DNA from 4 places in the Janthinobacterium kochi genome. Region 4 is predicted to be linked to each of the others. Evidence: predicted binding sites of a transcription regulator. Region 4 holds the regulator's gene; each other region holds the start of a gene.
What was found. The regulator FNR, encoded in region 4, switches genes on or off when oxygen is low (the NO sensors DNR and NnrR bind a similar motif). The targets are predictions, from matches to a motif close to TTGATNNNNATCAA.
Positions count from the first base shown of each region.

Region 1: the regulator FNR is predicted to act here: its motif matches at 2,291-2,304, upstream of paaA (1,2-phenylacetyl-CoA epoxidase subunit PaaA).
Region 2: the regulator FNR is predicted to act here: its motif matches at 2,412-2,425, upstream of ACQ4WL_RS18315 (universal stress protein).
Region 3: the regulator FNR is predicted to act here: its motif matches at 3,571-3,584, upstream of ACQ4WL_RS13085 (universal stress protein).

Region 1 covers NZ_JBNYXO010000002.1:517,265-525,022, forward strand. The annotation lists gene paaD (1,2-phenylacetyl-CoA epoxidase subunit PaaD) at 1-122, opposite strand, end outside; gene paaC (1,2-phenylacetyl-CoA epoxidase subunit PaaC) at 122-889, opposite strand; gene paaB (1,2-phenylacetyl-CoA epoxidase subunit PaaB) at 904-1,188, opposite strand; gene paaA (1,2-phenylacetyl-CoA epoxidase subunit PaaA) at 1,217-2,206, opposite strand; gene paaX (phenylacetic acid degradation operon negative regulatory protein PaaX) at 2,474-3,403, shown strand; gene ACQ4WL_RS06680 (hypothetical protein) at 3,514-3,768, opposite strand; gene ACQ4WL_RS06685 (M14 family metallopeptidase) at 3,910-5,034, shown strand; gene ACQ4WL_RS06690 (methyl-accepting chemotaxis protein) at 5,424-7,133, shown strand; gene ACQ4WL_RS06695 (aminotransferase class V-fold PLP-dependent enzyme) at 7,158-7,758, opposite strand, start outside.
Region 2 covers NZ_JBNYXO010000008.1:144,937-152,694, reverse strand. The annotation lists gene ACQ4WL_RS18325 (chemotaxis protein CheA) at 1-1,186, opposite strand, end outside; gene ACQ4WL_RS18320 (protein phosphatase CheZ) at 1,186-2,040, opposite strand; gene ACQ4WL_RS18315 (universal stress protein) at 2,507-2,974, shown strand; gene ACQ4WL_RS18310 (response regulator) at 3,134-3,778, shown strand; gene ACQ4WL_RS18305 (Crp/Fnr family transcriptional regulator) at 4,106-4,912, shown strand; gene hemP (hemin uptake protein HemP) at 5,163-5,360, shown strand; gene ACQ4WL_RS18295 (hypothetical protein) at 5,446-5,772, shown strand; gene ACQ4WL_RS18290 (DUF2325 domain-containing protein) at 5,811-7,037, shown strand; gene ACQ4WL_RS18285 (glutathione peroxidase) at 7,058-7,609, opposite strand; gene ACQ4WL_RS18280 (sulfite reductase subunit alpha) at 7,682-7,758, opposite strand, start outside.
Region 3 covers NZ_JBNYXO010000005.1:88,480-96,237, forward strand. The annotation lists gene ACQ4WL_RS13070 (serine hydrolase domain-containing protein) at 1-1,308, shown strand, start outside; gene ACQ4WL_RS13075 (hypothetical protein) at 1,478-2,044, shown strand; gene ACQ4WL_RS13080 (hypothetical protein) at 2,241-2,600, shown strand; gene ACQ4WL_RS13085 (universal stress protein) at 2,621-3,487, opposite strand; gene phbB (acetoacetyl-CoA reductase) at 3,656-4,402, shown strand; gene ACQ4WL_RS13095 (TraR/DksA family transcriptional regulator) at 4,547-4,927, opposite strand; gene ACQ4WL_RS13100 (VOC family protein) at 5,038-5,457, opposite strand; gene ACQ4WL_RS13105 (hypothetical protein) at 5,541-6,014, opposite strand; gene ACQ4WL_RS13110 (hypothetical protein) at 5,999-6,811, opposite strand; gene otnI (2-oxo-tetronate isomerase) at 6,900-7,691, opposite strand.
Region 4 covers NZ_JBNYXO010000018.1:61,774-69,531, reverse strand. The annotation lists gene ACQ4WL_RS25645 (response regulator) at 1-2,295, opposite strand, end outside; gene fnr (fumarate/nitrate reduction transcriptional regulator Fnr) at 2,535-3,293, shown strand; gene ACQ4WL_RS25635 (FixH family protein) at 3,297-3,821, opposite strand; gene ccoG (cytochrome c oxidase accessory protein CcoG) at 3,876-5,258, opposite strand; gene ccoP (cytochrome-c oxidase, cbb3-type subunit III) at 5,263-6,183, opposite strand; gene ACQ4WL_RS25620 (cbb3-type cytochrome oxidase subunit 3) at 6,176-6,376, opposite strand; gene ccoO (cytochrome-c oxidase, cbb3-type subunit II) at 6,378-6,992, opposite strand; gene ccoN (cytochrome-c oxidase, cbb3-type subunit I) at 7,008-7,758, opposite strand, start outside.

The DNA of each region.
Region 1 (7,758 bases), on a different contig from region 4:
ACATCGACGGCACGCACGATACCCAGGTCCACCACTGAAATGACGGGAATTTCCGGGTCCGGCACGTCGCCCAGCCAGGCCCAGACCTGGGCCGCGTCCAGCGTTGCCAAGGGCGTGTTCACTACCACTCCGCCCCGGGATAGGCGCGCTGCAGGAACTGCATCTCGGCCAGGATGAATCCCAGGTGTTCCGTGTGCGTGCCCTGCTTGCCACCCTTTTGCATCCAGGCGTCGAGCGCCGGCATGACAAGCGTCGCTTCGGCGAAGATCTCGGCCACGTGTTCGAGGAAGGCCCGGCGCAACACGTCCGATGGCGGCGCGATGCCGGCGGCAAGCATGGCCTGGTCGACGGCGTCGTACTTGAACATCTCGCCCGTGTACATCCACAGCTTGTCGGCCGCGGCCTGCGTTTTCGCGTGGCTATCCGCCGTGCCGTCGCCAAGGCGCACGATCAGGTCACCGCTGCGGCGCAGGTGATACGTCACTTCCTTGATCGACTTCTGTGCTACTTCGACGATGCGTGGATCGCTGCATTTCGCCAGTTCCAGCAGCTGGAAGTAGTGCCAGGTGTCGAAGAAGAACTGGCGCATCATGGTGTCGGCGTAATTGCCGTTCGGCTGCTCCAGCAGCAGACAATTCTTGAAGTCGTGGGCATCGCGCAAAAAGGCGATGTCGTCCTCGTCGCGGCCAGCGTTTTCCAGTTCGGCCGCATAGCTGAACCATAAACGCGTCTGGCCCAGGAGGTCGAGCGCCACGTTGGTCAGCGCCATGTCTTCTTCCAGCGCGGGGCCCTTGCCGCACAGCTGCGACAGCTGCTGGCTGAGGATCAGGGCGTTGTCGCCCAGGCGCAAAAGGTAGTCGAACTTTTGTTGAGTGAGCTTGTCATCCATTGCAGGCGCTCCGATCACAGGTTCTTGACTTCTTCCGGCATCGGGAAGAAGGTGGGATGGCGGTACACCTTGCTGTTCGACGGCTCGAACAGGGCGCCCTTGTCGCCGGGGCTGCTGGCGACGATATCGGCCGCGCGCACCACCCAGATGCTCACGCCTTCATTGCGGCGCGTGTAGACGTCGCGCGCATGGTTGACCGCCATGGTGGCGTCGGAGGCGTGCAGGCTGCCCACATGCTTGTGCGCCAGGCCGTGCTGGCTGCGGATGAAAACTTCCCACAATGGCCATTCTTTGCTCATATTGCTCTCCCCTATCTGTCTTATGTATTTACGCTGCCGCTTTGACTGCGGCTTGTTTATCTGCATACGCGAGCAAGGCATCGCGGAACCACTCGCCGCCTTCATACGCCTTGACCCGCGTTTGCAGGCGCTCGCGGTTGCATGGGCCATTACCCTTCAGCACATTGTTGAACTCGGACCAGTCGATTTCGCCGAATTCATAGTGGCCCGTTTCCGCATTGAACTTCAGGTCGGGATCGGGCACGGTCAGGCCCAGGTATTCGATTTGCGGCACGGTCTGGTCGACCATGCGCTGGCGCAATTCATCATTCGAGAACAGCTTGATGCGCCATTGCGCCGATTGGGCGCTGTTGACGGAAGCGGCGTCGGACGGACCGAACATCATCAAGGACGGCCACCACCAGCGGTTCAGCGCATCCTGCGCCATGGCTTTCTGTTCTGGCGTACCCTTGCATAGCGACATCATGATGTCGTAACCCTGGCGCGCATGGAACGATTCTTCCTTGCAGACGCGGATCATGGCGCGCGCATACGGGCCATACGAGCAGCGGCACAGCGGAATCTGGTTGATGATGGCGGAGCCGTCGACCAGCCAGCCGATGGCACCCATGTCGGCCCACGACAGAGTGGGATAATTAAAGATGCTGGAATACTTGGCTTTGCCCGAGTGCAAGGCAGCGAGCAAGTCGTCGCGCGACACACCCAGGGTTTCCGCGGCGCTGTACAAGTACAGACCGTGACCGGCTTCATCCTGGATCTTCGCCAGCAGAATGGACTTGCGTTTCAAGGTCGGCGCGCGCGTGACCCAGTTACCTTCGGGCAATTGACCGACGATTTCCGAATGCGCATGCTGCGAAATCTGGCGGATCAGGGTCTTGCGGTAAGCGTCCGGCATCCAGTCCTTGGCCTCGATCTTGATGCCTTCGTCGATGCGCGCCTGAAAAGCGCGCTCTTCCGCCCCCATGTCGTCGATGGAACGGACGTTCTTGAGGCCGGTTTCAACCATTTGTGCGTACATGATCTGTCTCCCATGTCTTTGATTTTGCGCAGCAACGCGGTGCGATGAACAGATAATACGATACAAAAAACGATTTGCATACACTTGATATGAGTCATTTTAAAAATTCGTATCTTGTGCGGCTTTTTTGTGCGTATGATATTGCTGATGAGAAAACATTGCGAAGTGCCACCCGCGCTTCCGGCAAATTATTGCCGCGCTACCCGCGCAGCCAAGTAAACTGCTGCTTTTATTGAACCGACCGCAACACGGCCAGACCGGAACCACATGAAGAACACCCGCTGCACGGCATGGATAGCCGATTTCCTGGAAAGCGACCCACCGCGCTCGAAGTCCCTGGTGATGACCATCTTTGGCGACGCCATCGTGCCGCGCGGCGGTGCCATCTGGCTGGGCAGCCTGATCGAACTGCTGGCGCCATTCGGCGTCAATGACCGTTTATTGCGCACCAGCGTGTTCCGTCTGGCGCAGGAAGGCTGGCTCAGCTCGCAGCGCGACGGCCGCCGCAGCGCCTATACGATACGCCCGGAGGCGCTGGCCCGCTTCGAACGCGCGTATCGCCGCATCTATGCGCCGCTGGTCGTGCATTGGGATGGTAGCTGGACCCTGGTGATCGGCCCGGCCGGCAGCATCGGCGCCGCCGAGCGGGGGGCGCTGCGCAAGGAATTATTGTGGGCGGGCTATGGCTTGATCTCTCCCGGCATCTTTGGCCATCCGGCCAGCAATACGGAGGCGCTGGAAGATATCCTCGTGCGCAACGACGTACAGGGCAAACTATATGTCTGCCACACAACGGAATTGCCGGATGTCAGCACGCGCCCCCTGCGCGACATGGTGGGCGACTGCTGGGATTTGTCGGAAGTGATGGCCGGCTACGAAAAATTCATCGCCAGCTTCCAGCCGCTGCTGACCCTGCTGCAAGAAGCACCCGTGTTCGATGTGGAGCAAGCCTTCGTCATCCGCTCGCTGCTGACGCACGCCTACCGCCGCGTACAATTGCACGACCCGCAACTGCCCGTCGAACTGTTGCCCGAACCGTGGCCAGGCACGCAAGCCTATGCCCTGGCGCGCGACCTGTACCGCCTCACCTTTGCTGCCGCCGAGGAGCATATCCTGGCCACCCTGCGGCGCGAGGATGAGCACGCACCGGACGTCGAGCCGTGGTTCTTTGAACGTTTCGGCGGCCTGAACACCTGACAAAACGTCCATGGCGGCGTTGCAGGGCCTGGGCGTTCGTTCGTACTGCCTGCGGCCCTGCGCCTTGCCCTGAACATTTTTCAGGCGTTCAGGAATAAGTTACTGTCTGCTCACTGTTTCGCCACTACTTGCTTGGCCCCCGCCAGCAAATCCTGCCCCAGCTTTTCCAGCGCATTGGCCTGCACCAGCATGGTGTCGAGGATGGCCACGTTGAAGGTAAATTCGGCCGGTGTGGTGTAGCCGGGGAAACGCAGGATGCGCAGCAATTCCTGCAAGGTCGTGCCTTTTCCCAGGTGCGCCAGAGCGTCGCTGAGGGCGCTGACTTTCTTTTCCAGTTCGCGTATGTGTTTGCCGTTGTCATCCATGATGATCTCCCCGTGTCGGAGCTTCCACGTTAGCAAAGCACGTCCGTCATCGTTTGCGCCAGCACAAAGAGCAACGCAAAACAGGTATCATCGCGCCATTGCACACGATGCAAAACCCATACGTTTTTATCAGGAACACTCATGACCATTAAAATCAGCCAGCAATTCGACGCCGGCGCGATCGAGGTGCTGCGCGCCGACGATGCCCACTCCATCGAGCTGAACATCCGCAAGGATTCCCACGCCGACATCACGCAGTGGTTTTACTTCCGCCTGCAAGGCGCGCAAGGCGAGACGTGCACGATCCGCTTCATGAATGCAGGCAAGTCGGCCTATCCGGACGGCTGGAAAGATTACCAGGCCGTGGCCAGCTACGACCGCGAAACCTGGTTCCGCGTGCCCACCAGCTTTGACGGCACGGTGATGACCATCGAACACACGCCGGAAGAAGAAAGCGTGTACTACGCCTACTTCGAACCCTACCCATGGGACCGCCACCTGGCCCTGATCGACAGCGCGCAAGCGTCGCCGCTGGTGCGCTTGATCGACCTGGGCAGCACAGTGGAAGGGCGCGACATGAACCTGCTGGTGGTCGGTGACGCCGATGCCGAGAAAAAAGTCTGGGTCATCGCGCGCCAGCATCCCGGCGAAACGATGGCCGAATGGTTTGTCGAAGGCATGCTTGAAGCCTTGCTAGACCAGGCCAATCCGTTTGCCCGCCAGTGCCTGCAAGACGCCGTCTTCTACGTGGTGCCGAACATGAACCCGGACGGTTCCGTGCACGGCAACCTGCGCACCAACGCGGCCGGCGCCAACCTGAACCGCGAATGGATGACGCCGACCATGGAACGCAGCCCGGAGGTGTTCCTGGTGAAACAGAAAATGCATGAAATCGGCTGCGACCTGTTCCTCGACGTGCATGGCGACGAAGGTCTGCCTTATGTGTTCGTCGCCGGCAGCGATGCGCTGGAAAATTTCACGCCAGCACAAAAAGCCGAGCAAGACCGCTTCATCGCCGACTTCAAGGTGGCCAGCCCCGACTTCCAGAATGAGCACGGCTACGAAGACGGCCCGTTCACGCCGGAAGTGCTGACCATGGGTTCGCCCCACATCACCCACGCCTTCGGCTGCCTGGCGCTGACCCTGGAATTGCCATTCAAGGACAACGCCAACGATCCCGACCCGCAAACGGGCTGGAGCGGCGCCCGCAGCGCCGCCCTGGGCGCGGCCGTGCTGCAACCTATCCTGTCCACCTTGCGCGCCTGAGCGCCAGGGCCGAACCGGCCCGCTTGATCCCATGCCCCGCTCGCCGGGGCATTTTTTTTGACCGCACGGCAAGCGTTGCTGCCCGAGCAGTTTTTTTTTCCGAACATCTTGCCTATCGGAAATTGTCGTCTTACACTGAACAACAGAATCGGGCCGTGCCACGCTGCGCGGCCCCGCAAAAATATACCGCCGGCCGGGCCGCCATCCCCTCGCCGGCGCTCTGCAATGCGCATCCATGGCATTGCCTTTCGCATTACGGCCCCATACCTGCCGAGCTAGCTCCCTGTAACGCAAACTGACCGCATCAGCATCGTCATGCACGGACGCCGCTTGTCCGCTGGACGATGCCAAGCGCACGCTTTCCGCTTTTCGCCGAGGATGAATGCCCTATGTCTAAGCTTAAAATCAGTACCCGTTTGGCCTTGAGTTTCGGCCTGATCATTGTCCTGCTTGCCATGGTGGCATTTGTTTCCATCAGCCGCATCCACAGCATCAATGCCTCGACGGAAAAAATCCTCAACGACCGCTATGTCAAGGTCATGCTGTCCAATACGATACAGTCCGAGGTCAATATTCAGGCCCGCCTCCTGAGCATCGCCATCATCGGCGCCAACGATGCCGACGAAGTCAGCAGTTCTGTGGCCAAGGTGCAGGCATCGGTCAAGAAGAACGTGGAGCTGCTGGCACGCCTGAAAACCCTGGTCAACACCCCCAAGGGACAGGAACTGTTCCAGGCCGTGATGAGCAGCCGCGAAACGTATGGCAAGACGCGCGATGCGAATATCAAGCTGTTGCAAGAAGGAAAATCGGAAACGGCGGGCATCTTCCTGCTGACGCAGCTGCGTTATCCGCAAGAAAAATTCCTGACGGCACTGGCGGCCATAGCCAGCTTCCAGGAATCGCTGATGGAAACGGAAGGCAAGCAAGCCGCCGCCGATGGGCGCATGGCCATCATCCTGACCCTGTCGCTGTCGATCGCCGCGACGCTCATTGCCATCGCGCTGGCCATCCTGATCAGCCGCTCCATCAGCCGGCCCATCAACGAAGCGGTCAAGGTGGCGCAGCGGGTGGCCGCTGGCGACCTGTCGGGCAGCATCGATGCGCGCGGCAACGATGAAACGGGCCTGCTGCTGCGTGCCCTGAAAGAAATGAACGACAATCTGCAAGGCATCGTGGCCCGCGTGCGCCATGGCACGGATGCCATCGCCCATGGCTCGCGTGAAATCGCCTCCGGCAATATGGATCTGTCTTCGCGCACGGAACAGCAAGCCAGTTCGCTGGAAGAAACGGCCTCCTCAATGGAGGAGCTGACGTCGACCGTCAAGCAGAATGGCGAAAACGCCCGCCAGGCCAACCAGATGGCACAATCGGCCTCCAGCGTGGCCAGCAAGGGCGGCCAGGTGGTGGCGGAAGTGATCACGACCATGGATTCCATCAATGCCTCGTCGAAGAAAATCGTCGACATCATCGGCGTCATTGACGGCATTGCCTTCCAGACCAATATCCTGGCCCTGAATGCGGCCGTGGAAGCGGCCAGGGCGGGCGAACAGGGACGGGGCTTTGCCGTCGTCGCCACGGAAGTGCGCAACCTGGCCCACCGCTCCGCCTCCGCCGCCAAGGAAATCAAGATCCTCATCGACGATTCCGTGCACCAGGTCAATCTCGGCAGCAACCTGGTGAACCAGGCGGGCAGCACCATGGAAGACATCGTCAGCAGCGTGCGGCGGGTCACGGACATCATGGCCGAGATCACGTCCGCCAGCAACGAGCAGGAAGCGGGGATTGAACAGATCAACCAGGCCATCACGGAAATGGATGCCGTGACACAGCAAAATGCAGCTCTCGTGGAAGAAGCCGCCGCCGCGTCCGAAGCACTGCAAGAGCAAGCCGGCATCCTGGCCGAAGCCGTCAGCGTGTTCAAGCTCGACGGCATGCAAGCGCTGCCACCGGTGCAGGCTCAAACCATCCGCATCCCAGCACGCGCGCCAGCGAAGCTTGCGGCCACGCCACGCGTCACGGCCACTGCAGCACCCGCCAGGAAAGCAGGCAAGCCGGATGCACTGGCCGTGGTCGCCGATACCGATTGGGAAGAGTACTGAAACCATCCCCCTGCCGAAGCAAACTCAGCCCTTGGCCACCTGGCGCAGGGCATCGATCAGCTTGTCCAGATGCGACTCGGGCGTAAAGATTCCCGGCGTGACGCGCACGCACGCGCCACTGGCCAGACCGTCGCGCGGCACGGCAAAGATGCCGTGTTCCTGCACCAGCTTTTTCGACAAGGCAAAATTGTCCGCCACGCTGGTCTTGCCCTTCAAGCGGAACGAGGCGATGGCGCTCGTCAGGCGGGGGTCGCTGGACGCCAGCACCTCGATGCCATCGATGCCGCGCGCCGCTTCGACCCAGCGGTTGCGCAGCTGCCGCAGCCGCGCCTGCTTATTGGCCACGCCGATCTGCGCATGCAAGTCCAGCGCCGCAGGCAAGCTCAGATAGGCGGCGAAATTGACCGTGCCCGTATGCACGCGGGTACGGATATCGTCGCCCGCCTTTCCCCCCTGCGGTTCTCCCATGTACGGGTCGATATCGACCAGCCTGCCCCGCTTGATGTAGGCGGCGCCCACGCCGACGGGCGCGCCTATCCATTTGTGCAGATTGATGCCGGCAAAGTCCGCCTGCAAGTCGGGAATCGTCATGTCCAGCTGGCCAAAGCCATGCGCCGTATCGACG
Region 2 (7,758 bases), on a different contig from region 4:
CACTGTTCGCTTCCTGCCAGGCCTTCAGCGAAATATACGACTTGGCGGGCTTGCCGGCAGCTAAGCGCGCTTCCGGCGATTCGACGCCATGGTCGAGCGAGTTGCGCAGCATGTGCACCAGCGGATCGTACAGGCTGTCGACCACCACGCGGTCGACTTCCGTCTCCGCGCCTTCGATGGTCAGCTCGACATCCTTGCCCAAATCCTTGGCCAGTTCGCGCACCAGGCGCGGGAATTTCTGGAACAGTCGGCCGACAGGCTGCATGCGCGTGGCCAGGGTGGCCCGCTGCAGTTCGGTCGAGTAGCGCGAAGCGCGTTCCAGGGTTTCCGCCAGGGTCGCCATCAGGGTGGCGGCCTGGCCTTCGAATTTAAATTGCAGCAAGCGTTCGAGCAGCACGGCAGCCTGGTTGGCGGCCTGTACCGACTCGCCGGCCACTTCCAGCAGTGCGTCGAGCTTGACGGCATCGACGCGGATACTGTCTTCCTTGACGGGCGCGGCATGGCGCACTTCCGGACGATCTTCGCGGCGTTCCGCGCCATCCCAGGCCTTGGCGGCCGGCTTGGCAGCGGCAGCAGAGGCAGGCGCGGCGGCCACGACGGCAGGCGCAGCGGCGACGGCGGAGGCCGGTGCGGCAGCGACCTGGCTACCGGCCGGCACGACGGCGTTATACATGCCTTCCCAGTCCAGGCCATCGGCACTGGCGGTGGAAACAGCGGCGGCTGGCGCCACCGCGACCACTTCGGCAACGGGCGCGGCGGCTTGCGCCACCACGGCAGCGGCAGGCGCAGGCACGTCCATGCCCTTGCCTTCGATGGCGTTCGTCAGGATGTGTTCCAGCTCTTCCGGCATGGCCGGCAAGCTTTCCGGCGCGGCACCGTTGGCCAGTTCCGTCAGCTGGTCGGCCACGAAACCGGACGCTTGCAGCGCCGCCTCGATGGCGATCGGAGTCACCGGCGCGGCGCCCGTGCGCAAGGCGTCGAACAGGTTTTCCGTCAGATGGCAGGCTGCCACCAGTGCAGGCAAGCCCATGAAACCGGCGCCACCCTTGATGGTGTGGAAGGAACGAAACACGGCATTCAGTGTTTCCTTGTTATCAGGATCACGCTCGAGGCGCAATAAGTGCTCTTCAACATTAACCGCAAGATCCATCGCCTCAACGACGAAATCCTTGAGCATATCGTCCATTAGAATCCCAAATCCGCAAGAAGGTCGTCTACATTATCCTGGTCCAGCGCCACCGACGGCACGGACGGGCCCTGCATCAGCGGCACTGGCTTTTGCGCCAGTTTTTCGCGCACTTCGGCCGGCGCGTTGTCGCGCAGCAGCTGGGCAAGCTCGTGCTCCACCGTCTTGGTGATGTTGACCACTTTTTTGATCAACTGGCCCGTGATGTCCTGGAAGTCCTGCGCCATCATGATTTCCAGCAAGCGCGCTTTTTCCGCTTCCGTTGCCTCGGCAACGGCTTGTGCGAACTGGCGTGAATCGCCGGCCAGGGCCTTGAATTCTTCCAGGCTCAGCTTGCCATCGAACAGGGCCGTCCAGCGGCTGTCCATGTCCTTGGCTTTCTTCGACAGCACGTCTTGCGCCGGCATGCCTTCGTCGAGCGTATTCAGGACCTTGTTGGCGGCCTGTTCCGTCAGGGTGGCGACATATTCCAGGCGGTCCTGGGCATCGACGATCTGCGACGACGCTTCCGTCAACGCCTTGTCGTAGCCCAGTTCGCGCAGCGAATCGTGCAGCAGGCGCACGATGCCACCCAGGCGTTCGAACATCGGCTTGTCGGACTGGTCGACCGGATCGGCCGCTTCGCCAGGCACGCCTGCGGCAGCCGCCGGTGGCGCTTCCGGTTCGGCGGCTGGCGCTTCCGCTGCGGCTGACGGCACGGCGGCGCTGGCCGACACCGAATCGAACAGCGCGTCAAAATCATCGTCCGCGATCACGGCTGCGGGCGCTGCGGCAGGCGCGGGCTTGGGAGCGGCCGCACTTTGTGCAGACACTTCATCGAATAATGCATCAAAATCATCAGCGGCGTTGGTCATATCCCTGCTTCTCCATAATTTGTCAAAATTCCGCCTGAACTGTGCGTTTTACAGACTGATACCCACAATTTCTCGATTAAGATGATTTGAGGCAATACCGCTGCGATGGTGCGAGTGTAGCAGGGCGCCGCCCTGTTGGTAAATCTCAAAACGCGCTTCCTGGTGTAAAGCTGGCTCATAAGAGCTTTTCCGCCAGGAAATAAGTGTTCCTGCCGTTGTATTTTGAAATACTACCATTGGCGTGCCTGCAAGACCACGCGCCGCACAAGAAATCCTGCGCGCGGGCGCCTGCGCAACAGTACGCCATGGATATCGTTGCAACTAAAACACGATCTTCTGCCAATGTTGTCTATACTGAAGGTGCAATAGTATTGATAATTATCAAGTCTTTACATGAATACCATGCTGCTGCCGCGCCTACAATAAGGGGCGTTGCACGCGCTGAGTCACCGCCAAAGGATCTGCCATGTATAAGAAAATTCTGATCGCCACGGACGGCTCCACCGTCTCCAACCTGACGGCCTGTGCCGGCGTTGCCTTTGCCGAACAGATGCAAGCCGACATCCTTGCCTTATACGTGGCGCCCGAATACCAGTACCCGGTGTACATCGAAATCATTCCACCAAGCTATCCCAGCGAGGAGGAATACCGCATCGCCATGCGCAAGGCGGGCGCCGACCACTGGCAGCCCATCCTCGACGCGGCCGCCAAGCGGGGCCTGGAAGCGACGGGCCTGACCGCCTTTTCCGACAGCCCCGCCCTGAAAATCGTGGAAGTGGCGCAATTGCAGCAGTGCGACCTGATTTTCATGGGCTCGCATGGCCGCAGCGGCTGGGGGCAATTGCTGCTCGGCAGCGTGACCAACAAAGTGCTGTCGCACTCGACATTGCCGGTGCTCGTGCATAGGCTGATCAAGGAACCCCCATCGAAATAAGGGGTCACATGGCCACGCAGGCCGCCGCCCCCCCTATATCGGGTAAAAGGTAATACTGCGGCCATTTCAGTTAAAATGACAACGTTTCTCGTTTCTTAACACCTGGCCAGCCGCCACAAACCGGCAAGGGCAAATTACACGCTTCCAGATTGCGCGCCTATGATACGTATTGTGATTGCCGACGACCACACCATCATGCGAGAAGGATTGAAGCGCATCCTTGACGGCGCGCCGGACATCGACATCGTGGGCGAAGCCATCGATGGCTTTGAGGTACTCAACCACGTACGCCAGGGCGGCTTCGACCTGTTGCTGCTCGACCTGTCGATGCCGGGCCGCAGCGGCGTCGACCTGATCCGGCAAATCCGCAGCGAGGCGCCCAAGCTGGCCATCCTGATCCTCACCATGCACGAGGAAGAGCAATATGCGGTGCGCGCCATCCGCGCCGGCGCGCAAGGCTATCTGACCAAGGAAAGCGCGGGCACCCAGTTGGTGGGCGCCATCCACAAGGTGGCGTCGGGGCGCCCCTACATCAGCGCCGAGGTGGCAGAGCAGCTTGTGCTCAACATCATGATGCCGAATGAAAGCTTGCTGCACAAACAGCTGTCGGACCGCGAGTTCGAAGTCTTTTCCCTGCTGGTGGCGGGCAAGTCGATCACGGAGATCGCCAACAATCTGCACCTGAGCGTGAAGACGGTGAGTACGCACAAGACGCGCATCATGCAAAAGATGGGCATGAGTTCGCTGTCGGAAATGGTCCAGTATGCCGTGGCGCACCGTCTGCTATCCCCCTTCAAGACCTGACTATGCGCGCCAGCGCGTAGGAACAATCCTACATCAATTGCCAGAGCTCCTACTGCCATATTCAGCCACTGCTGATATTAATTGGATACGGTTGTTGGCATACTGAAACCAGTAATCAAGTTGCTGGGAAGTTACTTCATCACACAGCAAGTCTTCAGCGAATTGAGATTTACCAGCCTGGACGCGCGCCGCCGGCCCTTGCCCGCCCGCCGTTCTGCGCACCTTGTCATTCAACTCTGAACTACCTGTCACCAGGAGATGAACATGCTGTCCACGCAAACGCCTGAAACCCGCGCTGCCGCTCCATCGCTGGCCCCCTCCTCTCCGATGGAAGCAGGGCGCCAGCGCCAAGGGCGGCTTTGGTCGAACCTGAAAGAGGTGTGCGACCTGCTGCATATCTCCAGCGCCTGCACCATCGCCGCCGACGAACTGCTGTTCCAGCACGTGCAATTCAAGACGGGCCAGCGCGTGCACACCATCGGCCAGCCCTTCGACACCCTGTATATCGTCAATTCGGGCTTCCTGAAAACCGTGCTCATCGACGAATTCGGCAATGAGCAGGTACTCAGCTTTCCCATGAAGGGTGACATGCTGGGCGTCGATGGCATTCACTCGCGCCATTACTCCTCGGAAGCGGTGGCCCTGTCCGACTGCGACCTGATCTTGCTGCCATTCAAGAAGCTGACGGCGCTGGGCCGCGTGCACCTGGAACTGGAAAATGTCATGTACGGCGTGATGAGCCGCGAACTGGTGCGCGAACAGGCGATGATCGGCATGCTGGGGGCCCTTAGCGCCGAAGCCCGCGTGGCGCGTTTCCTCGTCTCGCTGGCCGACCGCTTCGCGCAGATGGGCTACTCGAGCAAGCTGTTCAACCTGCGCATGACGCGCCATGAAATCGGCAGCTACCTGGGCCTGACCCTCGAAACGGTCAGCCGCACCCTGTCCGCCTTCAATGAAATCGGCCTGATCACGGTCGACCAGCGCACCATCGGCATCAAGGATCCGGACGCCCTGAAAACCCTGCGCCGTCTGCCGCCTTCGCGTTCGCGCGCCAAGCAGCTGGCCGCCGCCAAGCTCAAGGCCGACACCGCTGCCGCCGCCACTGCCTCGGCGCAATTGCTGGCCACTATTTAAGTAATCCCGATTCCTTCAAGCTTGGCACAGGCTTGACCCGGCCAAGGCGCGCACCGCCTTGCCGGGTCTTTTTTGCTGCCGCTCCCCTTCCTCGCCGCGCCTGCGGCCGCCTTTGCGCAGCCCCCTCATCCAAGCTGCCCTGGCGCCGTAAAAAAGCGCAGATTTCGCACAAATAAGCCTTGCTTTTCGGGCCACATTCAACAATAATGCAAATACGAATCATTCTCAACTGAGACAAAGAAAGCCCAACATGCAAAGCTCAAAACCAGCCTTGATCCAGGATGCCGCTACCGCCCACGTCAGTCCGCCCGTCAGCATGGCGCAACCGGCGCGCCGCATCACCAGCGAAGCGCTGCTGCAGCAGGGCCGCGAAGTGGAAATTGAGCACAGCGGCAAGATCTATCGCCTGCGCGTCACCCAATTGAACAAGCTGATCCTGACTGCCTGAAGCAGCACGGCAGCCAGTCACCACACTCGCCAGCCAGTCGCGCTCCGTGCGCGCAGCCAGCCAAACCACCGCACAGGAGTGTTTGATGGCGAACGACCGACCTTCCCCGATGTTTCCGTCCCCGCAGGGCCAACAGCCTGAATTGCTGCTGTCGGCCGTGCTGCACCTGATGTCGCACTACCATGCTGGCAGTCCCTGCGAGAAACTGGCGGGTGTCATCGAACGCCATCTGCAAGTGCTATCCAATTCGCCTGGCCTGGGCCCGGTGCTGCAAGCGACCTGCCAGCAATTGTCGCAGCAATGGGCCACGCTGGTGGCGCTGCACCGTCCCGCGCCGCCGAAGGCCACCTTGTTTGAGCGCCTGGCACGCCTGCTGAGCGCCAAGCACCCTGCCTCTCCCCTGCCGCAATAATTTTTCTTCGACACCCCACCGCCTAACAGGATATCGCCATGTGTGACAAAGACAAGTCCCTGCCCGTCATCAGCAATTGTTCCAGCGGCGAGGCCGAAACGGCCGCGCTCACTTCGCGCCGCCGGCGGCTGTGGGAACTGTCGCACACCTGTCATTGCCCGCTGGTCGGCGTGGGTTTGCCGCTGGGCTACCTGCGCAAGCTGGTGGGCAAGATGACGGGCGGGCGCGTGCTGGCCGACGACTACGAAGTGCATGTGGGCGCCGTGACCGAATGCGGTGCGCGCAACCGCCTGTCCGAAGCCCTGCAAAAGGAACTCGAACGCCGCTACGCCCCTGTGATCCTGCGCTTTCGCGGCGCCAAGACCACGCAACAAGTGGCCGAGCTGTGGCGTACGGCCGTCGCCAACGGCGACGTGTCGGGCGCCTTCTGGGCCGGCCTGACGCACCCGCGCTGCGATGCCGAACTGGAAGAGCAGATGTGCCGCGACTTGCACATGATCCAGCACCAGGCCGGCGCCTGCGTACGTGCCGACATGGGAAAATTTACGGCCTTGCAGGAAGAAAATGCGCGCCTGACGCACGAACTGGCCAAGCTGCAACAGCGCAGCCAAGCCATGCTGATGGAAAAAACGGGCGAACTGGAACGCCAGGAAGCGGTGCTGCTGCGCACGCGGTTTGACTCGATCAGCAAGGACAGCGTCATCGAGGAGTTGCGCCTTGATCTGGCGCAATTGCAGGCCGCCATCCCGGCGCTGGAATCGCGCACGCGCCTGGTCGAGCGCCTGGCGCAAATGGATGAGCGCGAAAAGGAATTGCGCCAGCAAATCACGGAATTGAAGCAAGCCCAGCCACGTCCGACCGCCGCCGTGCCGCCACCGGCGACTAAGCTGGAAGTGCCGACGGGCGGCAAGCTGAAAATGCCGATCCGCCTGGTCGATCAAAGCGTCTTGTGCGTGGGCGGGCGCAGCGGCAATGTCGCCACCTACCGCGCCCTGATCGAGCGGGTCGGCGCGCAGTTTGCCCACCACGACGGCGGCCTGGAAGACAATGCCAACCTGCTCGACTCAAGCCTGGCGGCGGCCGACCTGGTGATTTGCCAAACGGGCTGCATCAGCCACAGCGCCTACTGGCGCGTAAAAGATTATTGCAAGCGCACGGGCAAGCGCTGCGTCTTCATCGACAACCCCAGCATTTCCAGCCTGGCGCGCGGCTTGCAGGAAGTGAGCGGGGAGATGGAACCTCCCGTGCTGAACACGGCAGAGTAATACGGCACAGGGCGGCGTACTTACGCCGCCAACTCGCGGTCGATGGCCTCGCGCAGGATGGCATCGTCGACCGTCGTGTCGGGCGAGAAACGCCCCACCACCCTGCCATCCTTGCTGATCAAAAACTTCTCGAAATTCCACAGCACATCGCCGGGCTGCTCCTGCGTGATGCCGTAGCCGGCCAGCTTGGCGCGGAAATCGCTGCCCGGCTTTTCCTGCGCCCGCGGCTGCTGCTCGACCAGGCGCTGGTACAGCGGATGCTGGCCCGGGCCCTTGACGACGATTTTTTCAAACAGGGGAAATTGCACGCCGTAGGTGCCGCGGCAAAAGTCGGCGATCTCGGCATTGCTGCCCGGCTCCTGCGCGCCGAATTCATTCGCGGGAAAACCGGCCACCACCAGGCCTTCAGCTTGCTTGTCGGCGTAGAGTTTTTCCAGTCCTTCGTACTGCGGCGTCAAGCCGCAGGCGGAGGCGACATTGACCACCAGCACAACCTTGCCGCGATACGCGTCCAGGCTGGCGGGTTCGCCATTGATGCGGCGCAAGGGAATGTCGTAGATGCTGTCGCTCATGCTGTGTCTCCTCGGCGGATAAAACATTCATGATAGCCGTGTGTGCGCGAACGCGCTGGCGGCGTCAAAAAATCAGTAGACGTCGCGCCGGTAGCGCCCTTCGGCCGCCAGCGCATCGAGCGCGGGCCGGCCCAGCATCTCTTGCAGGG
Region 3 (7,758 bases), on a different contig from region 4:
GGCAGGGGCGTCCACGACGGCAAGATCTTGTCGGCGGCCAGCGTGGCTGCCATGGTGCAGCCGATGGCCACGCGCGCGGGCCGCTTGACGCACTACGGCATGGGCTGGGAAATCTTCCCGACGGGCGGGCGCTACGCCATTGCCCACAGCGGCCAGCAGCCGGAAACCGTCACTTATCTGTACAGCTTTCCCTCGCGCAAGCTCACCATTGCCGTCGCCTCCAATCTCGAGCGCATCAATCCCGAGGCCTTCGTGCAGCGCCTGTTCGAGGTGGTCACGGGCGAGCCGTGGCAGCTGAAAACGTATATCGCCGATGCGGGCGCGCAGCGCGATTACCAGGTGGCGCAAGGCTTGTTCGAGGAGGGCAGGGCGTACGCCGAGCGCACGCGCCAGCCGTATGCCGATGCAGCAGCCACGCGCGAGGCATTCCTGCAAATCAACCGCCAGGCGCTGGCGCCCGACCCCAAGGCGGCGCGCGCCTACATCGAGGCGGCCCGCCATCCCGCAGGCGGAAGAGTCTTCCTGGCCGCTGGCGCCAGTATGGCCGAGGCGCTGCGCCAGTCGGGTATCGACCTGGACACCTATTCGCGTGGCGGCGCGCTGGCGTTTGCGCGCGACTATGTCCTGTTGTCGCACGGCGCGGCGGCCGGCACCTTGCTCCGCTTCGATCCCGCTTTCGAGCAAGCCATCGTGACCCTGGCGGCCAGCTGGGACCGCACGGCCGCCATCGCCTGGCCGGCCGCCTCCGCCTATGTATCCATCGCCGCACTCGATGGCCAGCTGCGCGCGGCCTTCCGCGGCCAGCGCGCCTATCCCGATTTCGTGCCGGAACTGCTTGAATTGGCGCAAGCGTCGGGCGGGCGCGGCGAGTCGGAGGAGGCGCTGGCAGCCAGTCGCCTGGCCGTGGCACTGTATCCGCTCAGCGACCGCGCGTATGCGCTGCAAGGTTTGACCTTGCTGCGCGCCGGCAAGGGGGAAGCGGCCCTGGCCGCCCTGCGCCTGGCGCTGGCCCGCGACCCCCTGGGCGCGGCCAGTCCGGCGGCGCTGAACCAGGAAGCCTACCGCCTGAAAGGCAGCGGTGGCGTGGCGCAAGGCTTGACCGTGCTGCAGGCGGCCGTCAGCCTTCATCCGCAGGACGCGAATTTGCAGGATAGCCTGGCCGAGTTTTATGTGGAGCAAGGCATGCGCCCGCAGGCGGTGGCGGCCTACCGCCAGGCACTGCAGCTCGATCCCCGCTATCCGGGCGCCGTGGGGGCAAAAGCGGCGATCCTCCGCCTCGGCGGTACCGCACAGGCGCTGACGCCTTAGATGAATTTTTCATATCTCTGCTGATGGTGATTTTCTGGGCGTATTTCTTCCTGCCCAGCAGACATGATTGAGCGGCTATGTGCGTAAGCGAACGGTATGCTGGCGCTGTCCGGCGCACGCTATCCTGGTGGCGCATGGTGCGCCCGCAGCCGACCAGGAGGGCCGTATCATGTCACGCATCATCGCAGGTCATTTTCAGTTGCAGGAACAGATCGACGCTGCGCGCGCCGCCCTGAACCAGGCGGGCTTTCCCGACAGCCGTATCAGCGCCTTCTTTGTCAGCCAGCCGGGCCAGCATGACTTACACGCGCTCGGTGGCGACCGCGACATGTCGCCTGGCGCCAAGGAGACGCCGGAAGGCGTGGTGGAAGGCGTCGCCGTGGGGGCGGTGGTGGGCGCCGGCATCGGCGCCGCCGCCACCCTGGCGACAGGGCCGCTGGGTCCGGTAGTGGGGGCGCTGGTGGGCGCCCACGTGGGTTCGCTCTACAGTTTTAACAAGATGAAGGAGGCGGGCGAACCTGAAAAGCATGCTGAAAACAACGGCGAAAACCGTCGCCAGCCCCGGCATCCTGGCATGCTGATCGCCGTCGCGCTGGGCGGCCTCGACGAGCGCGAACGGGCACTCGAGGCGCTGCACCGGCTGGGCGCCGAGCATATCGAGGAAGCGGAAGGCACGATTGCCAATGGCGACTGGCACGACTTCGATCCGCTCAGCATTCCTGTGCTGGTGGCGTGAATCGGCGCACCCGCCGTGCAAGATGCATAAATGCCGCGCCGCACGGAATTTAGGTATGATACTTGTCAGTATTCGTAATTATTGGTAAACAATGCCGACAGGGATAGTTTCCATGCGCCCGAAGTGACACTGGACCAGGGTGACTGCCTGTAGTACTTGCCTCGCATGCTAACGAGTATGAATAGGAGGGCGCGTCATGACACAGGCATGGTTCATTCTGACACGGGCCGACGGGCGCGACATCTGCGCGCCCTCGCCGGCGCAGCTGGCCGATGCGCTGGCCGAAGTCTACCGCGGCGGTGCTGTCACGCCGGACGGCAGCCCGGCCGCCGTCTTGTTGCGTTTTGGCTACGACGATGGCTTGATGTATCAGGTCGAGGTCGCTAGCGGAGGCGAAGTCACTTTCGAAGAATGGTCGGACCGCGATTGCGAAATCGCCCTGGCCAGTCCGCGTCACATGTCGGCCCTGCCGCAGGGCGAGGCGCTGCAGCTGTGGCAGTGGCTGGCGCAGCGCCAGGTGGCGAAGATCCGCAGCCAGCCCTGGCAGGGCGCTTAGCCTGCCGCTTTCAACAGGCTCTAGTGCGCCATCAGCACGGGGATCGTCATGCTCTGCAAAATCGTGCGCGTGACGCCGCCCAGGATGGTTTCGCGCAGGCGCGAATGACCATACGCTCCCATCACCAGCAAATCGGCCGACAGGTCGGCGGCCCTTGACAGCAGCGCTTCGCCGATATCGCCGCGCCGCACGCCACCGCCATCGAGCAAATGCAGCCGCGCTTCCACGCCGTGGCGCGCCAGGTAGTGCGTCAGTTCGGCGCCCGGCTGATCGCCGTGCTCGGCGGCATGCACCTGGGCATCGAAGATGGCCACGTGGACTTGCCCGGCGCGCTGCAGCAGGGGCAGGGCGGCGGTCACGGCGCGGCTCGCTTCCTTGCTGGCGTTCCAGGAGATGAGCACATTGCGCGCGGCGGCCGGCGGCGCCAGCAGGGGCAGCGACGGCGCATACGGCACGATCAGCACGGGGCGGCCCGAATGCAGCAGCACGTAGGCGGGAAAGTCGCGCATCACGGATGGCGATTTATCCTTGGCATTGTATTGGCTGATCACCACCAGGTCCGCATAGCGGGCCAGCAGGCTGATGCCGCCCGCCGCCTCGTCGTCGAGCACGCGCTGTTCGAACGAGGCGACGCCGGCCGCGCGCACTTGCGCCTCGAAACCGTCGAGAGCACGCGTCGCCCGTTCCCGCAGGAAATTGAGGTGCAAGCTCAGGTTCGGGTCGGCATCGAGGTCGGGCTGGTTCTGGTACAGCAGGCGCGACACGCCCGTCAGCGCCACGCCCGTCAGGTGGCCGCCGCAAGCCTGGGCGATGCTGGCGGCCGCGTCGATGCGGGCGGCGCGCCCGGCGCTGTCGTCGATGTGGAGCAATACGGTTTTATATGTCATGGCCTGTCCTCTCGCTGTGCGGTATGGGCCATTCTGGCACAGTCCTAGGTGTCGGCCGCGCACGACTGCATCAGGCTGAGCACTTGATCTGGCGCAAAGCTGGTGATAAAAACTGCTCCTACACTTGATCCCACGCAGAACAACCATAACAAGCGGGGAGAGACAGCAATGAAGGAACAAAAGGTAGCGCTGGTCACGGGGGGCATGGGTGGCCTGGGCACGGCCTTGTGCCGGCGCCTGCATGCGGCGGGCTTTGCCGTCGTGGCGGCGCACACGCCGGGCAACGCCCGCGTGGGACGCTGGCTCGACGAGCAGCAGGCACAGCAGTATTATTTTCATCCGCTGGCCATCGACGTGGGTGATTTCAACGCCTGCAGCGAAGCCGTGGCACGCGTGCTGGCGCAGTTCGGCCGCATCGATGTGCTGGTCAACAACGCTGGCATCACGCGCGACCAGAGCATGCGCAAGATGGAATTGCCGCACTGGGCCGAGGTCATGCGCACCAATCTCGACAGTCTGTTCAACATGAGCAAGCAGGTGCTGGAACCCATGCTGGAAAAAAAATGGGGCCGCATCATCAACATCTCGTCCGTGAATGGCCAGAAGGGTGCGTTTGGCCAGTGCAACTACGCAGCCGCCAAGGCGGGCGTGCATGGTTTCAGCAAGGCGCTGGCGCTGGAAGTGGCGCGCCACGGCATCACCGTCAACACCGTCTCGCCCGGTTACCTGCGCACGCAGATGGTGACAGCCGTGCCGGCCGATATCCTGGAAACGAAGATCCTGCCGCAGATTCCCCTGGGCCGCCTGGGCGAGCCAGAGGAGGTCGCTGCCCTGGTGGCTTACCTGGCGTCCGACGAAGCGGCGTTCGTCACGGGCGCGAATATCGCCATCAATGGCGGGCAGCACATGAGTTAAGCAAGCGTAGAGCTTGCAGTAGGGCAATGGCAGTAGAGGAGACCCGTCCACCCAGCCGGCACACAGAGGCTGGCAGGTGGGCCGATGGCAGTAGCTGAAAACAGGGGGCAGGGCAGCGATGCCTTGCCCTTTGTCGTTGCGCAGTCATGGTGCCGGGCGCTGGGCTTTTTCCAGCCGCGTCTGGCAATCGATGCACAGGCGCGCTTCCGGGCGTGCGTTCAGGCGCGACAGGCCGATGGCTTCGCCGCAGTTGTCGCACAGGCCATAGCTGCCATCGGCAAACTTGGCCAGCGCGTGCTTGATGACGGCCAGTTGCACCAGGTTGTGCTCGGCCGCTTCGCTGACGAGGGCGTTCAAGGTGCGCACGCTGGCGTTGTCAGCCGGCGAGGCTTCGATTTCATTGAGCAGCGAGGCGCGCGCATCCGCTTCGGCCGCTTCATTCTCGATCTGTTCCAGCAACGCCAGCTTGCGTTGCTCCAGCACGCCGCGCAAGCGCTGCAGCTGGTCTTGCGGCAATCCATTCATGGTTGTCACCCGGTAGAGCTTACTTCCATTATGGTAGTCCAAGATTGGCGGCTCTGCTTGCGCTATTACCTGCGCCGCGTTTGACGCGGCGCAGGCTGGCAGCGGCCGTTCTATGCTGGCTCTTTCAGGCAGTTGACCATCCAGGCCACGCCGAACTGGTCTTTCAGCATGCCGAAGCGCTTGGCCCAGAACGTTTCTTGCAAAGGCATCTGGATGTCGCCATCGCGCGCCAGCGCGTCGAAAGCCCGTTGCGCTTCCTCTGGCGTGTCGAGGCTTAGGCAGACCGAGCAGCCACTCATGCCCTTGGCGCCATCCTCGGTGCAGCCGCCGTCCGAGCCCATCAGCATGGTGGCCCCCAGTTGCACGGAGCCATGCATGATCTTGTCGTACCAGTCTTCCTTGACTTGCTCCTGGCCTGGCGAGCCCCGGTACGGCATCAGGCACAGGTCTGTGCCATGCAGGTGCTGGCGGTAGTATTCCAGCGCTTGCGCGCAATTTCCATCGAATTGCAAATACGGTTCGATACGCATATTGGCCTCCTCTGGTCATCGCCCCGCAGGCACGATTGCCAGGTGGGGACGTCCCAGTATAGGCGCTCGTCGGCCAAATTCAATCAGTCCGGCGCCATCTCTTGCAGCCGCTCACGCACCTTGCCCAGGGTGCTGAGGATGCGCTCGGGATTGCCTGCCAGGACGGCGCTGCCCAGGTGCAACAAGCTCGTCGCCAGACTGATCCAGTGCCGCACGTCGTCGTTGCGGGCGATGCGCAGGCGCACCGTGTCGAGCAGGCCGCTGAGCTGGCGCTGCGCCGTTTCCAGGCCGTCCACCGTGTGCCCGGCCGCATCGGCATACAGCTGGTTGGCTTGCTGGCGCAAGGCCACTTCCAGGGCGAAGACGGCTTGCGCCTGGCTGTGGCTGATGCCGTTGGCGCCCTGGCTGGCGCGCTTGCGGATGGCGCGCATGACGGCGCCGTGCAGGGTGACGGCCGCCTGCGACAGGCTGTCAGCCAGTTGCTCGACGCGCATGGCGCTGCTGAGAGCCGCTTCGCGGCGTTCGCTGCTGTTGCTCCTGCCTACTGATCCGTCCATCTTGCCTCCGTGGTGGTGAGGGTGGCAGCGAGGCGGGCGTGTTCGCGCGCCAGTGCCGCCAGTTGCCGGCGCGCCAGGGTATGGCGCAGACCAAGCAGGCGGTATTCCTCGGTTTTGCTTTGTTGCATGTTTTTCGCCAGCACGGCCAGCAGGCGTTGCTGCGGCGCGTCGGCATAGGCGATTTCCACGTCGAGCAAGCCGAGCACCATGTCGCGCTCGTTATCGCCGCTCTTGTCGTACAGCACCAGCAAGCTGTCGAGCGCGGCCAGCAGGGCTTGTAGCGGCGCGTCGCCCTCGTGCAGTACTTGCGCCAGGTGCGCCTGCTGGCTGGCCGCGCCGCCCAGGCGCGAGAGTTGCTGCAGCAACAGGGTGTAGGCGCTGACATGGCGGTCATCGATGCCGCTGCCCGGCCACGCGCGGATGGCAGCGCCAGCGCTGGCCAGTTCGGGCTGCACGTCATACGCATCGGCTTGTGCCAGCCGGCCCAGCGCCTGCAGGTACAGGCGCACGGCTTGCGCCAGGCGCGCGACATCGGCCTGCGCGGCGCGGCGCTGCGCATCGAGCAGGCGTTCGCGCGCGTCTTCGGCGGGCGACAGATAGGGCCGGGCGCGCTGGTAAGTGTCCACGTGACGCTGCGACAGTTCGCTGAAGGCGTTCACAGCATCGGTGCCGGCGGCCAGGGCGCGCACTTGCGCCAGCTCGGGGCGCGCGGTGGCGCAGCCGCACAGCACGGCAGCCAGGAAGAGGCTCAGGTGCAGGCCAAGGGCGCGGCGATAGCAGGTGGGCAGGGCGGACACGTCACCTCTCGACAGGAAATACTGTATGGAAAGGTATTGTGGTGCCGGTCTGCGCCGCCCGCCTTGTGCGGGCGCAAGCGCGCTGCGATCAAGCGCCCGTGATGTCAGTCAATTGCTCGCGCCAGCCCAGTCCGGCCACGGTGTCGCTGACGGGACGGTATTCGCAGCCGACCCAGCCTGCGTAGTCGACCTGGTCCAGCAGTTTAAATATATGGCGGTAATTGATCTCGCCCGTGCCCGGTTCGTGGCGGCCCGGCGTGTCGGCGATCTGGATGTGGCGGATCAGGGGCAGCAGGGCGCGGATGGTGTTGCTCAGTTCGCCCTCCATGCGTTGCATGTGATAAATGTCGTACTGCAGGAAGATATTGCTGCGCTGGCAGTCGGCGATGATGTCGGCCGCCTGCTGGCTATGGTTCAGAAAGTAAGCGGGCATGTCGTAGTGGTTGATCGGCTCGATCAGCACGTTGATGCCATGCGGACGGCAGGCGTCGGCCGCATATTGCAGGTTGCCGATCAGGCTTTGCCGCGCCCGCTCCAGGCTCATGCCGGGCGGCACGATGCCGGCCATGCAGTGCAGCTGTTTCGCGCCGAGCGCCAGCGCGTAGTTGAGCGCCAATTGCACGTTGCTGCGAAATTCCTCGCCACGGCGCGGATCGCAGGCGATGCCCCGTTCGCCGTTTTCCCAGTCGCCGGGCGGGAAGTTGAACACGGCCAGTTGCAGATGGTGGCGTTCCAGCCGCATGGCGATCTGCTGCGCCTCGACGGCATAGGGAAACAGGAATTCGACGGCATCGAAGCCTGCCTCCCTGGCGGCGGCAAAGCGGTCCAGGAAAGGCAGTTCGGTAAACATCATGCTGAGGTTGGCAGCGAAGTTCGGCATGGCAGCACGCAGTGGAGGACGATGGACGCTATCCTAGCCCAAATCGGCAAATGGTGGCATGCATAAA
Region 4 (7,758 bases):
CAGCGGCTGGTGCAGGATGCGCTGCTCGCCGCCGTCGTGCTTGGCGATCAGCGCCTGGTGCAGGGCATCGAACAGGCTCGATCCCGTGATCGGCTTCATCAGCACGACATCGGCCTCGGCGGCGCTGGAGATTTCCTCCAGGTGGTTGCGCGCGAAGGCGTTGACCATTACCACGATGGGTTGACGTTGGCCGGTGGCCGCCTGGCGGATGGCCTTGGCCGTGGCCAGGCCGTCCATGACGGGCATGTGCCAGTCTGCCAGCACCACGTCGTAGGGCTGTTGCTGCGCCAGGCGTTCGCGGTACAGTTCGATGGCGGCAAAGCCGGAGTCCACTTCGTCGGCCAGCCAGCCCCACGCCTCGATCAGCTTGACGATCAGTTCGCGCGTGGTGCGGTTATCGTCGGCCACCAGCAGGCGCAACTGGCCCAGGGCCGGCGTGCGCCGCGTTTCGGCCGGCTGCGCCAGCATGTCGAATGGCACGCTGAACCAGAAGCGGCTGCCCTTGCCTTCGCTACTGGCGACGGCGATGTCGCCGCCCATCATGTGGATCAGCTGCTTGCTGATGGCCAGGCCCAGGCCCGTGCCGCCGAAGCGCCGCGTGATGCTCTGGTCGCCCTGTGAAAATGCGGAAAACAGTTGCTGTTGCTGCAACTCCGTCATGCCGATGCCCGTGTCGCGCACTTCGAAGCGCAGCCAGGCGCGCCCGTTTTCGCTCTCGGCCAGACTGATGGCCACCACCACTTCGCCGCTCTCGGTGAACTTGATGGCATTGCCGGCCAGGTTGACGAGGATTTGCTGCAGGCGCTGGGCGTCGCCCACCAGGCGCCGCGGCACGTCGGGTTCGACGGCAATGGCCAGTTCCAGCTCCTTTTCGCCCGCATTCATCGTCATCGTCGTGGCCAGGGTATTCATCACTTCGTCGAGGTCGAATTCGACGGGCGACAATTCCATGCGGCGCGCCTCGATCTTCGAATAGTCGAGCACGTCGTTGAGGATGCCCAGCAGCGACTGGCCCGCCACGCGCACCATGGTCAGATACTTGCGCTGTTCCGTATCGAGCTTGGTATTGCCCAGCAAATACACCATGCCCAGCACGGCATTGAGGGGCGTGCGGATTTCATGGCTCATGTTGGCCACGAAATCGCTCTTTGCGCGGTTGGCCGCCTCGGCCCGGTCGCGCTCCTGCTCCAGCTCCGCCGCGCGCGATTCGAGCTCCTGCTGCAGGCGGTCGCGTTCGCCCATCAGGCCGTTGAACGCCTCCGTCAGTTCGCCGATCTCGTCGCGCTGCTGCACCGGCACGGGGGTGAAGCGGCTGCCGCTGGTGCGCAGCGCCAGCAGGGTGTCGCGCAGGCGCACCAGCGGCGACAGCAGGCGCACGGTGACCCAGCCCAGAACAAAAGCGGCCAGCAGCGAAGCGAGGATGCTCCACAGTACCAGCCGGTACAGCACGCCATTGAACGGTTCGAAGGCATCTTCGACGGGCAGCGAGGCGGCCAGCAGCCAGTTTACGGACTTCAGGCGCTTGAAGCTGTTGACGGCCGTGATGCCGCGGCTGTTGGTGCTGACCATGCTGCCTTCGCCATCTTCCTTCAGCAACTGCGTGGTGGTCAGGTTGGCGTTCGGCTGGCGCGGCTGCAGCAAACGGCGGGTATCGGGGTGCAGCACATAGCGCGGCACCGCGCCGCGCGTGAGGATGAAGTAATAGCCGCTCTTGCTGATCTTTTCCGAGCGCAGGCGGCCCAGCAGGTTGTCCTTGTACAGGCGCAGCACGCCTATCACCACACCGGCCACCTGGCCATCGGCGGCCAGCACGGGCGCCACCATCTGCACGATGGGCATGCCGCTCGACTTGCCCAGCATCGGTTCGGTGATCATGGGCTGGCGCGTGCGCAGCACGGTCTGGAAGTACTCGCGCTCGGCGACGTTGATGCCGATGCGCCCTGCCACCTGCGGCATGTCGGCCACGATGGCGCCATGCGCATCGAGCACCAGCACGTCATCGAACAGCACCAGCATCGAGCGGCGCGCATAATATTCGCGCAATTGGGCGGGCTGGGCGATCAATTCCGGCGGCTGCTGCCTGGCCGTCAGCGTGACGATCTGCAGCAGCATGTCCAGCTTGTCGTCGAGCTCGGCAGCGGTGCGGGTGATCAGGGACGATTGCTGGCTCAGCAGTACTCTGGTGAAGTCGGCGCGCATGTGCTGCACCTGTATCATGGTGACCAGCGCGATCATGGCGATCGAGGTCAGGCTGGTGGCCAGCGCGACTTTTGCTTTAATGCCGAGAGGCTTCATGATTTCCTTTTCAGTACCGGGCGGCACAGGCGGCAGATAATGCTGTCAGGAATTTTCCTATCAATACATCAACTTGGCAAGCGGCGCCGCGCATATTGCCCTCCCCGCATGGGCATTTGACGATGTTGCCATATAATTAAAGTCAGAACGTGGTTTATTCAGCGTAATTGCGGTGAAATTGGCACACGGCAACTCTGTATGCAGTAAACTCGTTATTGCATTTTCTAAAAGGTACCGACATGACTGAAGCGCTACTCACTCCCACCTTGCCCACAGTGACCGTGGAAGCGTTGCGTGCGCGATGCTCGACCTGCAGCATGCATCAATTGTGCTTGCCGATGGGCCTCGATGTGGGCGACATGGACAGGCTGGACCAGATCATCGGCCGCCGCCGCAAGATCGTGCGCGGCGCCTCGCTGTTCCGCATCGGCGACTCGTTCCAGAACCTGTACGCGATCCGCCTGGGGCACTTCAAGACGTACCAGATCAATCCGGGCGGCGAGGAGCAGGTGACGGGTTTCCAGATGGCCGGCGAACTGCTGGGCATGGACGCCATCAGCGCCGACCGCCACCACTGTAATGCGGTGGCGCTGGAAGACAGCGAAGTGTGTGAAATTCCGTTTTCCAGTCTGGAACAATTGCTGGGCAATATGCCGACCCTGCTGCGCCATTTCCACCGCATGATGAGCCAGGAAATCACGCGCGAGCAAAGCGTGATGCTGTTGCTGGGCAATATGCAGGCGACGCAGCGTTTTGCCGCCTTTATCGTCAACCTGGCCTCGCGCTATGAAGCACGCGGCTATTCGGCCAGCAAATTTCAGCTGCGCATGTCGCGCGAGGAAATCGGCAACTACCTGGGCCTGACCATCGAAAGCGTCAGCCGTTTATTGTCGAAATTCAAGAAGGAAGGCTGGCTGCGCGTGTCGAACCGTGAAATTGAAATCCTGCAGCCGGCCAAGTTAAAAGCTATCACGGCCGGCACCGACGTCTGCAAATAAGGCTTACAGTTCCTCATCGGCGTGCAGCGCGATGCTGCGCTGCAGCGGCCAGGTCCAGATGCCGGACAGGCGCCACTCGCGTTTGTCGTTTTCCACCAGCACTTGCCAGCGGCTGCGCTCGAGCATCGGCAGCGCTACCGAGAAGTTGCCGGCCGCATCGGGCTGCACCAGCAGCTTGATATCTTTTTCCGGCAAGGTCGCATGCGCCAGATGCAGCTGCAGCGGACCCTGGTAAGCCTTGCCGAAGCTGTGCACGGAACCACTGAGGCGCGCTGCAGCAACGTCGTACGACAGGCTCGTATCCATGGCCAGGTTGCTGGCGATCGTGTCGCGCTTCAAATCCTGGTTGATCGCCTTGCCCTGCTTGTAATAGTCGCCCACCACCAGCGCATCAGGCTGCGTAAACGCGATATAGCCCATGAAGCTGCCGACGACCACGGACAGGCCGGGACCGATCATCAGCAGCCAGGGCCAGCGATGCTTGTACCACGGGGCAACGGGGGCTTGCAGCTTGAGACTGTCGGACATGATATTTCTCCTGTTTAATCGGCCAATCCCCATCCGGGGACTGGCCTTCCTACATTAGCGCGGCACGATGAATACCGCGCTTTCACGCACATGCAGCGATGGGTCGTCCAGCGAGTGCAATTCGATCGCAATCTTGTTCGAGCCCTTTTCGCCGACCCCGTGCGGCACGCGCAGGCGGATCGGCCAACCCAGCGTTTCCGTCGGCTGCAACATCACTTCTTCGCGCGTCAGCAAGGTCAGGCCCGGCAAGCCGGAGACACTGATTTTAAAATGCTGGCTTTGCTCCGAGGTGTTCATGATCTGCAGGCGGTAGACGTTTTCGATCATGCCGTCTTCCACTTCGCGTCCCATCGAACCGCGGTCGCGGATCACGTCCATTTTCAGGGGCGTGCGCAGGGCCAGCGAGGTACACACGGCGATGATGATCAAGGCCAGGATGGAAGTGTAGATCAGCACGCGCGGGCGCATGGCGCGCTGGCGGATCTGCTTCGAATTGAAGTTGTTTTCCATCGCATGGTCGGTACTGTAGCGTACCAGTCCCCGCGGCCGTTCGACCTTGTCCATCACGGTATTGCAGGCATCGACGCAGGCGGCGCAGCCGATGCATTCATACTGCAGGCCGTTGCGGATATCGATGCCAGTCGGACACACCTGCACGCACAGGGTGCAGTCGATGCAGTCGCCCAGCTTGTCGTTGTTGCCAGCCTTCTTGCTGATGGCGCCACGCGGTTCGCCGCGCTTGGCATCGTAGGTGATGATCAGGGTGTCCTGGTCGAACATGGCGCTCTGGAAGCGCGCGTAGGGGCACATGTATTTGCACACCTGCTCGCGCAGCCAGCCCGCGTTGCCGTAGGTTGCCAGGCTGTAGAACAAGACCCAGAACCATTCCCAGGGACCGAAATTGAGGGTGGTCACCGAGTGCGCCAGTTCCTTGATCGGCGTGAAGTAGCCGACAAAGGTAAAGCCCGTCCACAGGGCGATGCCGCCCCATGCCAGGTGCTTGGCCGTTTTCTTGAAGGCCTTGCGCACGGAGGGTCCCTGCTTGTCGAGGGCCATGCGCGCGCTGCGCGTACCCTCGATTCTGCGTTCGACCCACAGGAAGATTTCCGTGTATACCGTTTGCGGGCAAGAGAACCCGCACCACACCCGCCCGGCAATGGCCGTGACGAGGAACAACAAATACGCACAGATGATCAGCAGGGCCGCCAGATAGATGAAATCCTGGGGCCACAGCACGACGCCGAAAATGTAGAACTTGCGCGTGGTCAAATCGAACAGCAGGGCTTGCCTGCCATTCCACGTCAACCACGGCAAGCCGTAGAACGCCAGCTGGGTAAGCCATACGCATACCCATCGCCAAGTAGCGTAGCGTCCTTTGGCCTCGCGAGGGTAGATCTGCTCGCGGGCCGCATACATCTTGATGACTTGAGGTTCCATTACATCATTTCACGGGCGTCTGGGGATTCGACAGGCTCCAGACATAGGCCGACAGCACGTGGACCTTGGACTCGCCGAGGAAATCGCTGAAGGCAGGCATGGTGTTGTTGCGTCCTTTGCGGATGGTTTCCATGATGGTATCAGCACTGCCGCCGTACAGCCAGATCTTGTCCGTCAAGTTAGGCGAACCGAGCATCTGATTGCCCTTCGCATCGGCGCCGTGACAGGCCATGCAGGCGCCGAACTTGGCCTTGCCTAGCACTGACTTGACCGGATCCGAGGTGGAGCCGGACAGGCTCAGCACATAATGGGCCACGTTCTCGACATCCTTTTCGGAGCCCAGGGCGGCGCCCATCGGTGGCATCTGCCCATTGCGGCCATGCAGGATGGTGGTCTTGATGATGTCGGGTTCACCGCCATACAGCCAGTCCTTGTCGGTCAGGTTGGGGAAGCCCTTGTTGCCGCGCGCATCCGAACCGTGGCATTGCGCGCAGTAGGTCAGGAACAAACGCTGGCCGATGGCATGCGCCTGCGGATCGGCGGCCACCGTCTTCAAGTCCTGGCTCAGGTACTTGTTGAACAGGGGGCCGTAGTCGGCTTCCGCCTTCTTCAGCTCTTCCTCGTACTGGCCCGTCGATTTCCAGCCCAGGCTGCCGGCATAGTTGCCCAGGCCCGGATACAGGAACAGATACGCCAGCGCAAAGACGATGGTGATGTAGAACAACCACATCCACCAGCGCGGCATCGGCGTGTTGAGTTCCTTCAAGTCCTCGTCCCAGACGTGGCCCGTGGTGCCGTCGGCAGGCGCGCCTTCGACCACTTTGATTTTCGACTGCGAGTACAGCAGCACGCCGCAGCCGATGATGCCCAGCAAGGACAGCACGATGATGTAGATATTCCAGAAGCCATTGGTAAAATCAGCCATGGTTGCGCTCCCCTTGTGCCGGTGCGGCATCGGCCGCGTAGTCGAGCGCTTCGTCGTCGAACGGCAGGCGCGCCGCCGCGTCGAAGTCGCTATTGCTGCGGCTGAACGTCCACCACAGGATGCCTACGAACGTCGTAAAGGAAACCACCGTCATGACGCTGCTGGCGCTGTCAAACAGGTTTTCGATTGCCATGCTAATTCCTTGTTTTGATTAATGTACCGAGGCCTTGCAGATAGGCGACCAGGGCGTCTTCTTCCGTCTTGTCTTGCAGCTGGGCCGGCGCGGCGGCGATTTCCGCATCGCTGTACGGATCGCCGAGGCGTTTCAGGGCGCGCATCTTCGGCATGATGTCGTCAGGCACCAGTTTGGTCTTCGCCAGCCATGGGTAGCCCGGCATGTTCGACTCGGGAACCACGTCGCGCGGGTTGTTCAAGTGCGTGCGGTGCCATTCATCGCTGTAGCGGGCGCCCACGCGGGCCAGGTCCGGCCCCGTGCGCTTGGAACCCCACTGGAACGGACGGTCGTAGACGAACTCGCCGGCGACCGAATAGTGGCCATAGCGTTCCGTTTCCGCGCGCAGCGGACGCACCATCTGCGAGTGGCAGTTGTAGCAGCCTTCGCGCACGTAAATGTCGCGGCCAGCCAGGCGCAGCGGCGAGTACGGCTTCAGGCCGGCGACCGGCTCCGTCGTGCTCTTCTGGAAGAACAGGGGGACGATCTCGACGGCGCCGCCGATGCTGATCACTACCGTGACCAGGGCGATCAGCAGCCAGGGGTTTCTCTCAATCCATGCATGTGAAAATTTCATTTGCTTATGCTCCTATCAGGCGTGCGCCGCGTTCAGTTCCGGAATGCGGGCGACGGGGAGTTTGCTGCCGCGCAAGGTCATCCAGGTGTTGTAGCCCATGATGCACATACCCGACAGATACAGCAGGCCACCGGCCACGCGCACCACGTAGTACGGATACGTTGCTTTCACGCTCTCGACAAAGGTGTAGGTCAGGGTGCCGTCCGGATTGACCGCACGCCACATCAGGCCCTGCATCACGCCGGCGATCCACATTGCGGCGATGTACAGCACGATGCCGATGGTGGCCACCCAGAAGTGCACGTCGACCAGACGCGTGCTGTGCATCTGCGTGCGGCCCGCCAGGCGTGGCAGCAGATAGTAGATCGAACCCATGGTGATGAAGCCCACCCAGCCCAGGGCGCCCGCATGCACGTGGGCAACGGTCCAGTCGGTGTAGTGCGACAGCGAGTTGATGGTCTTGATCGACATCATCGGACCTTCGAAGGTGGCGATGCCGTAGAACGACAGCGAGACGATCATGAATTTCAGGATCGGATCGGTGCGCAGCTTGTGCCAGGCGCCCGACAGGGTCATGATGCCGTTGATCATGCCGCCCCAGCTTGGTGCCAAGAGAACCAGCGAGAAGACCATGCCGATCGATTGCGTCCAGTCAGGCAAGGCCGTGTAGTGCAGGTGATGCGGGCCCGCCCACATGTAGGTGAAGATCAGCGCCCAGAAGTGGACGATGGAGAGGCGGTACGAGTACACGGGGCGCTCGGCCTGT